2 regions of the Microbispora sp. CA-135349 genome follow, and region 1 is predicted to be linked to the other one. Evidence: riboswitches for the same ligand, from Rfam matches in the RefSeq annotation. Region 1 holds a riboswitch; the other holds the start of a gene.
The links. A riboswitch is a leader RNA that binds a small molecule or an ion and turns the genes downstream of it on or off. The one in region 1 is predicted to bind thiamine pyrophosphate.
Positions count from the first base shown of each region.

Region 2: linked by a shared signal. The riboswitch ahead of ACQPZZ_RS01190 (purine-cytosine permease family protein) and the one ahead of thiO (glycine oxidase ThiO) in region 1 are both predicted to bind thiamine pyrophosphate.

Region 1 covers NZ_CP192001.1:3,055,169-3,058,965, reverse strand. Annotated here, with positions in the region: gene ACQPZZ_RS14385 (Rv2175c family DNA-binding protein) at 1-136, opposite strand, end outside; gene ACQPZZ_RS14380 (NAD(P)/FAD-dependent oxidoreductase) at 180-1,358, opposite strand; TPP riboswitch at 1,559-1,669, shown strand; gene thiO (glycine oxidase ThiO) at 1,658-2,794, shown strand; gene thiS (sulfur carrier protein ThiS) at 2,791-2,991, shown strand; gene ACQPZZ_RS14365 (thiazole synthase) at 2,994-3,758, shown strand.
Region 2 covers NZ_CP192001.1:243,585-247,381, reverse strand. Annotated here, with positions in the region: gene ACQPZZ_RS01195 (BTAD domain-containing putative transcriptional regulator) at 1-450, opposite strand, end outside; gene ACQPZZ_RS01190 (purine-cytosine permease family protein) at 660-2,000, opposite strand; TPP riboswitch at 1,991-2,107, opposite strand; gene ACQPZZ_RS01185 (rhodanese-like domain-containing protein) at 2,218-2,541, opposite strand; gene ACQPZZ_RS01180 (Fpg/Nei family DNA glycosylase) at 2,629-3,507, opposite strand; gene ACQPZZ_RS01175 (TenA family protein) at 3,530-3,797, opposite strand, start outside.

The sequences.
Region 1 (3,797 bases):
CGAGCTTCTTGTCCTTGAGGAGTTGCTTGGCGCGGCCGATGCTGAGCCCGAGCTTCTTGGCGGCCTCCGAGAGGGGGAGCCACTCCCCTACGAGCTGGTCGGTCTCCCGGTCGATCTTCGCAACAGTAAGCGTCACGGATCCACCTTTACCACAGCGGAGCTGCCGGGAAACACCTCGATTACGTCATAATGCAGTCGCGGAGCGGCACGGCCGGGTCGGCCACCCGCGTGGGATCGAGCCGCCGACCGCTCTCGACGATCCGGCGGCCCTGCACCACGTCGCGCGGCCGGTCGACGGTGAGCACCGCGGCGAGCCGGTCCTCCGCCGTCAGCCAGCACACCGCCCACTTCGCGTCCGTACGCGGGTCGCCGCGCAGCAGCACGCGGTCACCGGCCTCCCGATGACCGGCGAACTGCACCATGTGACCGAACTGCTCCGACCAGAAGTACGGCACGGGGTCGTAGACCGCCTCCTCGCCCAGCAGGGTGGCGACGGCGGTGTCGGGAGCCTGGAGCGCGGTGTCCCAGTGCTCGACCCGCAGCCGGGTGCGGAACCTGCGCGACCACCAGTTCGCGCAGTCGCCCACCGCCACCACGTTGGGCAGCGACGTGCGCAGGTGCTCGTCGACGGCCACCCCGTCGTCGAGCCGGACGGCCGAGCCCTTCAGCCAGTCGACGGCCGGGCGCACGCCGACGCCGGTGACGATCACGTCGGCCGGCACCCGGGCGCCGGACATGAGCGTGAGGCCGTCGGCGTCCACGGTGCCGACCATCGCGCCGAGAAGCAGTTCGACGCCCGCCCGCGCGTACCAGGAGGCCGTGTGGCTGCCGACGGCGGGCCCGAGCGCCACGGCGAGCGGGCTCTCCCCCGCCTCCACGACGGTCACCCGGCAACCGGCCCTGGCCGCGGCCGTGGCGACCTCGGCGCCGATCCAGCCGGCCCCGACGACGGCCACGCGGGCGCCGGGGACCAGCCGCTCGCGCAGCGCCAGCGCGTCGTCGATCGTGCGCAGCACGTGCTGGACGCCCTCGCCGCGCAGGCGGATCGGCGTGGCGCCGGTGGCGATGACCAGGCCGTCGTAGTCCAGCTCGCCCTCGGTCGTCTCCAGCACGCCGTCACGCAGGCCCTTGGCCGCCGTGCCGAGGCACAGCCGCACGTCGAGGGCGTCGAGATCGGAGTCGACCACGGTCGAGTCGGTGCCTCCCAGCAGCACCGCCTTCGACAGCGGGGGCCGGTCATAGGGGCGATGGTGTTCCTCGCCGATGAGCGTGATGCGGCCGGTGAATCCACGGGCCCTCAACGCCTCGATGCTTCGCACGCCGGCCAGGCCGGCACCCACCACCACGACGTGATCCACAGCTTGACCATAGATTGTCAACCGGGGCCCTGGCCAACGGGCCCCCCATAACGAGTTGGGCAATTGACGCGCACTTTCGCGGGGGCCTGCGTTGTGAGGAAACGCCGCGTACCCGCCGGACCGCCCGGGTCCGGACGTTCGCGTGCGACGGCCGCCGGTCCGGCGATAGGCCGTTATGGGCGACGTACTACGCTGGTGGGCGTAAGACGCGCGGGAGCCCGGCGGACCGGGCTGAGAGGAGAGCGCGAGGCTCTCGACCGCCCCGACCTGATCCGGGTAATGCCGGCGAAGGGAGCGCTGTGTCCCGCACATCGCCATCCGATGCCCAGTCCGGCTACGACGTCGTGATCGTGGGTGGCGGCGTGACCGGCCTGGCCGCCGCCTGGCGCACGGCGCGGCGGGGCCTGTCTGTGGCGGTGGTGGACCCCGCACCCGGAGGCGGCGCCACGTACGCGTCGGCCGGGATGCTCGCGCCGGTCAGCGAGGTGACCTACACGGAGGAGCCGCTGCTGCGGCTCGGCCTCGCCTCGCTGGCGGCGTGGCCGGCGTTCCGCGCGGAACTGGAGGACGAGACCGGCGCCGACCTCGACTACCGCACCGAGGGCACGCTCGAGGTCGCCCGCGGCGCGGACGACATGGCCTACCTCGACGACCTCGCGGCCTTCGAGCGGACGCTCGGCCTGCGGGTCGAGCGGCTCACCGGGCGCGAGTGCCGCTCCTTCGAGCCCATGCTCTCCCCCTCCGTACGGGGCGGGCTACTCGCCCGCGACGACGCCTGGGTCAACCCCCGCAGGGTCGTGCGCGCCCTGCTCACGGCGTTCGAAAAGGCGGGCGGAACGCTGGTGACCGAGCGCGTCGCCGGGATCGACGACTCCGGGACGGGCGGCCCGTCCGTGCGGCTGGAGTCCGGCGCCGCCGTCGCCGCGGGCCAGGTCGTCGTGGCGGCCGGATCGTGGTCGGCGTCCCTGCTGCCCGGCCTGCCGGTACGCCCGATCAAGGGAGAGATCCTCCGGCTGCGCGGGCCCCGCGGGTTCCTCAGCCGGTGCGTCCGGGGGCTGGTGCACGGCTCCCCCGCCTACCTGGTCCCCCGGGGCGACGGCGAGATCACTTTGGGGGCCACGTCGCAAGAGCTGGGGTACGACGCGCGGGTCACCGCCGGCGGTGTGTACGAGCTGCTGCGCGACGCCCGCGAACTGGTGCCCGGCATCACGGAGCTCGAACTGACCGAGACGACGGTCGGCTTCCGCCCCGGCACGCCCGACAACCTGCCGCTCATCGGCCCGGCGGGGCCGCCCGGCGTGTTCGCGGCGACCGGGCACGGACGCAACGGGGTGCTGCTGTCCCCGATCACCGCCGACGCCGTCGCCGCGTTCCTGACCGGCGGCGAGGCGCCCTCCGTCGCCGGATTCTGCGATCCAGGGAGATTCAGCGAGTGAAAGTCACGATCAACGGAGGCGCGGCCGAACTGCCGGACGGCGCCACGGTCGGCGACGCCGTACGGACCCTCACGTCCCTCACGTCAGGGGTCGCGGTTGCGGTGAACGGCGAGGTGGTGAGCCGGAGCGCCTGGGACTCCACTTATGTGGCGGACGGGGACGGCGTCGAGGTGCTGACCGCCGTACAGGGAGGATGAGCATGACCGACGACGTCTTCGTGCTGGGCGGGGAGAAGTTCACCTCGCGTCTCATCATGGGCACCGGCGGCGCGCCGTCACTGGAGGTGCTCGACCAGGCGCTGGAGGAGTCCGGCACCGAGCTGACGACCGTCGCGATGCGCAGGCTCGACCCGGCGTCGCGCGGTTCGGTGCTGGACGTGCTGCGCGCACGCGGCATCAAGGTGCTGCCGAACACGGCGGGCTGCTTCACCGCCGGGGAGGCCGTGCTGACCGCCCGCCTGGCCCGCGAGGCGCTGGAGACCGATTGGGTCAAGCTGGAGGTCATCGCCGACGAGCGGACCCTGCTGCCCGACCCGATCGAGACCTTCGACGCCGCCGAGCGGCTGGTCGCCGACGGTTTCGTGGTGCTGCCGTACATCGGCGACGACCCGGCGCTGGCCCGCAGGCTCCAGGACGCCGGGTGCGCCGCCGTGATGCCCCTGGGCGCCCCGATCGGCTCCGGGCTGGGCATCCGCAACCCGCACAGCATCGAGCTGATCGTCGAGGCCGCCACGGTTCCGGTGATCCTCGACGCCGGCGTCGGCACGGCCAGCGACGCCGCGCTGGCGATGGAGCTGGGCTGCGACGCCGTGCTATTGGCGAGCGCGGTGACCCGGGCGCACCGGCCGGACCTGATGGCCGCCGCCATGCGGCAGGCGGTCACGGCCGGGAGGCTGGCCCGTCTCGCCGGGCGGATCCCGCGCCGGCGCTACGCCGAGGCGTCCTCCCCCGGCCGCCCGTCCTGAACCCCGCCGCTCCTCCTTTCCCGCCCGTCCGTCCCGGGA
Region 2 (3,797 bases), 2.8 Mb from region 1:
GACGGCGACCAGACGCAGCTCGTGGAGGCGGTTCACCTCGGTGACGGCCCAGAGCTCGCCCGCGAAGTCGGCGTACGGCCGGCCGCGCCAGAGCCCCAGCGCGTCGTCGAGCAGCGCGAGCGCCCGGGCGGGTGGCCTGCGTTCCGCGTAGGCGACGAGCCCGCCGAACCGCAGGGCGTCGACGTCCGAGGTGGCGAGCAGATAGCCCGGGCGTTTCGCGACAAGGAGCCGGGGAGGGGTGCGCGGCGCCCGCTGCGGTTCGATGACACGACGCAGGTTCGACACGTAGACGTGGATCGACTCGAGTGCGGTGGCCGGCGGCCTGCCGTGATAGAGGTCCTCGATCAATGTGTCCGTGGAGACGACCGCGCCGGCGGCGAGCACCAGCCGGGCCAGGACGGCCCGTTGCCGCGGGCCTCCGACGCCGACCGGCACCTCGCCGTCCCGCACTTCGAAAGGACCCAGAACCCCGAATTGCACTGCCCCCACGGCCTCTCTGACGGTGAAGGCCGGAGCGGGCCTTTCCCTGAGCGGCAGTCTTGGGGCGTCGTCTTGCAACTCGCTTGCCTCTGGGTGAGAAGCCGGCCCGAGAAACACACCGGCCCGGGAAACACGCCGGCCCCAGGGCGAAGCCGGCTGGGGTGAGAGGCAGGCCCCCTCTAACGGCGCGACCGCAGGCGGCGGGCCGGGACGGACAGCGCCGCGGTCACCAGCGCGGCGACGAGGAAGGCGGCGAGCGCGGCGTTCATCCAGGGCTGGTGGACGAACCCGAGAGCGAGGCGGACGTCGGTCCAGAACCCGTCCCACCAGCCGACGGTGGGGGTGGACGTCACGATCCAGTACGCCGCGAACCCGAGGATCCACGGCGCGACCATGAGCCAGCGGGAGGGGGCGTCCTCTGCCGTGTTCCACCGGGCGGCCCCGCCGAGCAGGAAGTAGTCGACCACGAGGACGGCGAACATCGGCACGAACACCGCCCCGATCACGCTCAGGAACGCGCCGTAGGAGTTCACGTCGGCGAACAGCGCGATCAGCGTGGTGAGCACGCCGATCACCACCGAGATCACCCGGCGGTCCCAGCGCGGGGCGAGGTTCTGGATCGACACCGTCGTCGAGTAGACGTTCGCGAACGACTGGTCGACCTCGCGCAGCACCAGGATGCCGAAGAACACGACCCCGAGAGGAGCGGCCACGAACGGATCCCACACCTTGTTCTCGTCGTTGCCGACCAGGGCGAGCGCGGCGATGCCGAGGGCCAGACAGGCAACCTGGGCGATCGTGTATCCCGCCACCACGCCGGTGAACGCCGCGCCGCTCGACCGCGAGTGCCTGGCGTAGTCGGCCGCCATCGGCACCCACGACACCGACAGCGCGATGACGTAGTCGACCGCGGGGGCGAAGGCGTCCCAGGAGCCGCCCCCCACGGACGGCCCCTGAGCGAACAGGGCGACCGACAGCCAGATCATCGCGATCACGACGCCCGCGGTGACGTAGCGGCGCAGCAGCCGCAGCGCGCCGAGCGGCCGGATCGTCAGCGCGATCGTCAGCGCGCCCGCCGCGACCGCCCACACGGCGTACGGCACCGCCGTGCCGAACAGCGCCTGCGCGCCGTTGGCGATCACCCACAGCTCGAAGGCGCCCCAGCCGAGCATCTGCACGATGTTCAGCACGGTCGGGATGTACGAGAGCCGGGCCCCGAACAGGCCGCGCAGCAGCACCATCGCGGGGCGGCCGGTCCGCGTGCCGGGGATCGCGGCCAGGCCGACCATCGCCGTCCCGACCAGGCTGCCGACGACGGCGGCCAGGACCGCGGCGGTGAACGTGAGCGGCTTCCCGCCCAGCGGGTCGAGCAGGAACAGCGCCCCGGAGAAGCCGAGAAGGCTCACCCCGAGGTTGGCCCAGAACGCCCCCTGATCGAGCAGGCCCAGATTTCTCGGGGCCGCCTCGTCCAGGGTGAGCGGAACCTCCGCGTGCGCGTCGTCGACGACGGCAGAAGTCATCACACGCTCCCTACGCCGGCATTATCCGGACAGGTTCATGCGGTCGGCGGCACGACTTCGATCCGCCCTCTCAGCCCGGTCACGCCCGAGCTCCCGCGAGTATTGATGATGTCTTTGCGATTATGGCACTACTTTGACCGTTCTCCTAAGCCTGCGCCGCCTGTTTCCGCGCCGGCCTGGTTCCCACGCCGCCCGCTGCCCGCGCCGGCCTGGGTTTCTACGCGACGTAGGGCGCCGCGCCAGTCTCGCTCACCATCGGGCGTCCGACCGCGGCCCAGGACTGCATGCCACCGTCCACGTTGACGGCGTCCCTGCCGATGTGGTTGAGCCACATCGCCGCGTGCGCCGACCGGCCGCCGACCCGGCAGACCACGTACACCCGCCGGTCGTGCGGCACCTCGTCCAGCCGCACCTGCAGCTCACCGAGCGGGATGTGAACGGCGCCGGGGGCGTGGCCGGCCACCCACTCCTCGTTTTCGCGGACGTCCAGCAGGTACGCGTCGTCGGGCAGGGCGTCAGGGGTGATTTCCGGCAATGTCATGCGCCCATTGTGGCGGCACGACACCCGTGCCCGGGCCCGGACCTGCAGCTGTGATCCTCGGTGGTCGCCGACGCTACTTCAGCGGCGCTACTTCAGCAGGCGCGACAGCCGGCGGTCGGCCAGCGGCTTGCCACCGGTCTGGCAGGCCGGGCAGTACTGCAGCGACGAGTCGGCGAACGACACCTCCCTGATCGTGTCGCCGCACACCTCGCACGTCTCGCCCGTACGGCCGTGCACGCGCAGGCCCGACTTCTTCTCCGACTTGAGGTCCTTGGCGGCCAGCCCCCTGGCCCGCCCGACCGCGTCCCGCAGCGTGCTCACGATCGCGTCGTGCAAATCGGCGATCTGGCCGTCGGTCAGCGTGCCGGCGACCTTGAAGGGGGACATCTTCGCGACGTGCAGCACCTCGTCGGAGTAGGCGTTGCCGATGCCCGCGATCACCTTCTGGTCCCGCAGCAGGCCCTTGATCTGCGCGCGGCTGCCGCCCACGATCGTCTTGAGCAGGTCCGGGGTGAACTCCTCGGCGAGCGGGTCGGGCCCGAGGCCCGCGATGCCGGGGACCTCCCCGGGATCGCGCACCACGTAGACGGCCAGGCGTTTCTGCGTGCCGGCCTCGGTCAGCTCGAACCCGGGGGCGCGGCCGTCCTCGCCCGGCGACAGCCTCACCCGGACCGCGAGCGGGCCCTTGCCCGGCCGCACCGGCCGCGCGCCCGTGAGGTCGTCGCGCCAGCGCAGCCAGCCGCCCCGGGCCAGGTGGGTGACGAAGTGCAGGCCGTCGCAGTCGACGTCGAGGAACTTGCCTCGCCGCGCCACGCCGGTGACGAGCAGCCCTGCGAGCGCGGTGACGGGCGGGTTCACGGTCTTGAGCGCCTGGATGGCGGTCACGTCGACGCCGACGACGGCATGGCCGACGGCGTGCTCGCGGAGGAACTCGGCGAGCGCCTCGACCTCGGGCAGCTCCGGCATGCCTTCACACTAACCCGCGCGGTCAGGGGACGTCCCAGAACGCGAGCTCGTGCTCCATGCCCCGGACGAACAGCTCCCTGGCGCGCGCCGGGTCGGGAGCCGCCTCGTCGATCATCACGGCGATGCGCTCGGCGAGGGTGGCGAACCCGGGGTCGGCGTAGGTGTCCACCCACGCCTTGTACCGGGGCTCGGCGGGCGGGTCGGCGGCCAGGATCCGGCCGAGCGTCGAGTAGCCCCACATGCAGGGGTACAACGCGGCCAGGCCCTCCGCGTAGTCGGCCGCCGCCTCC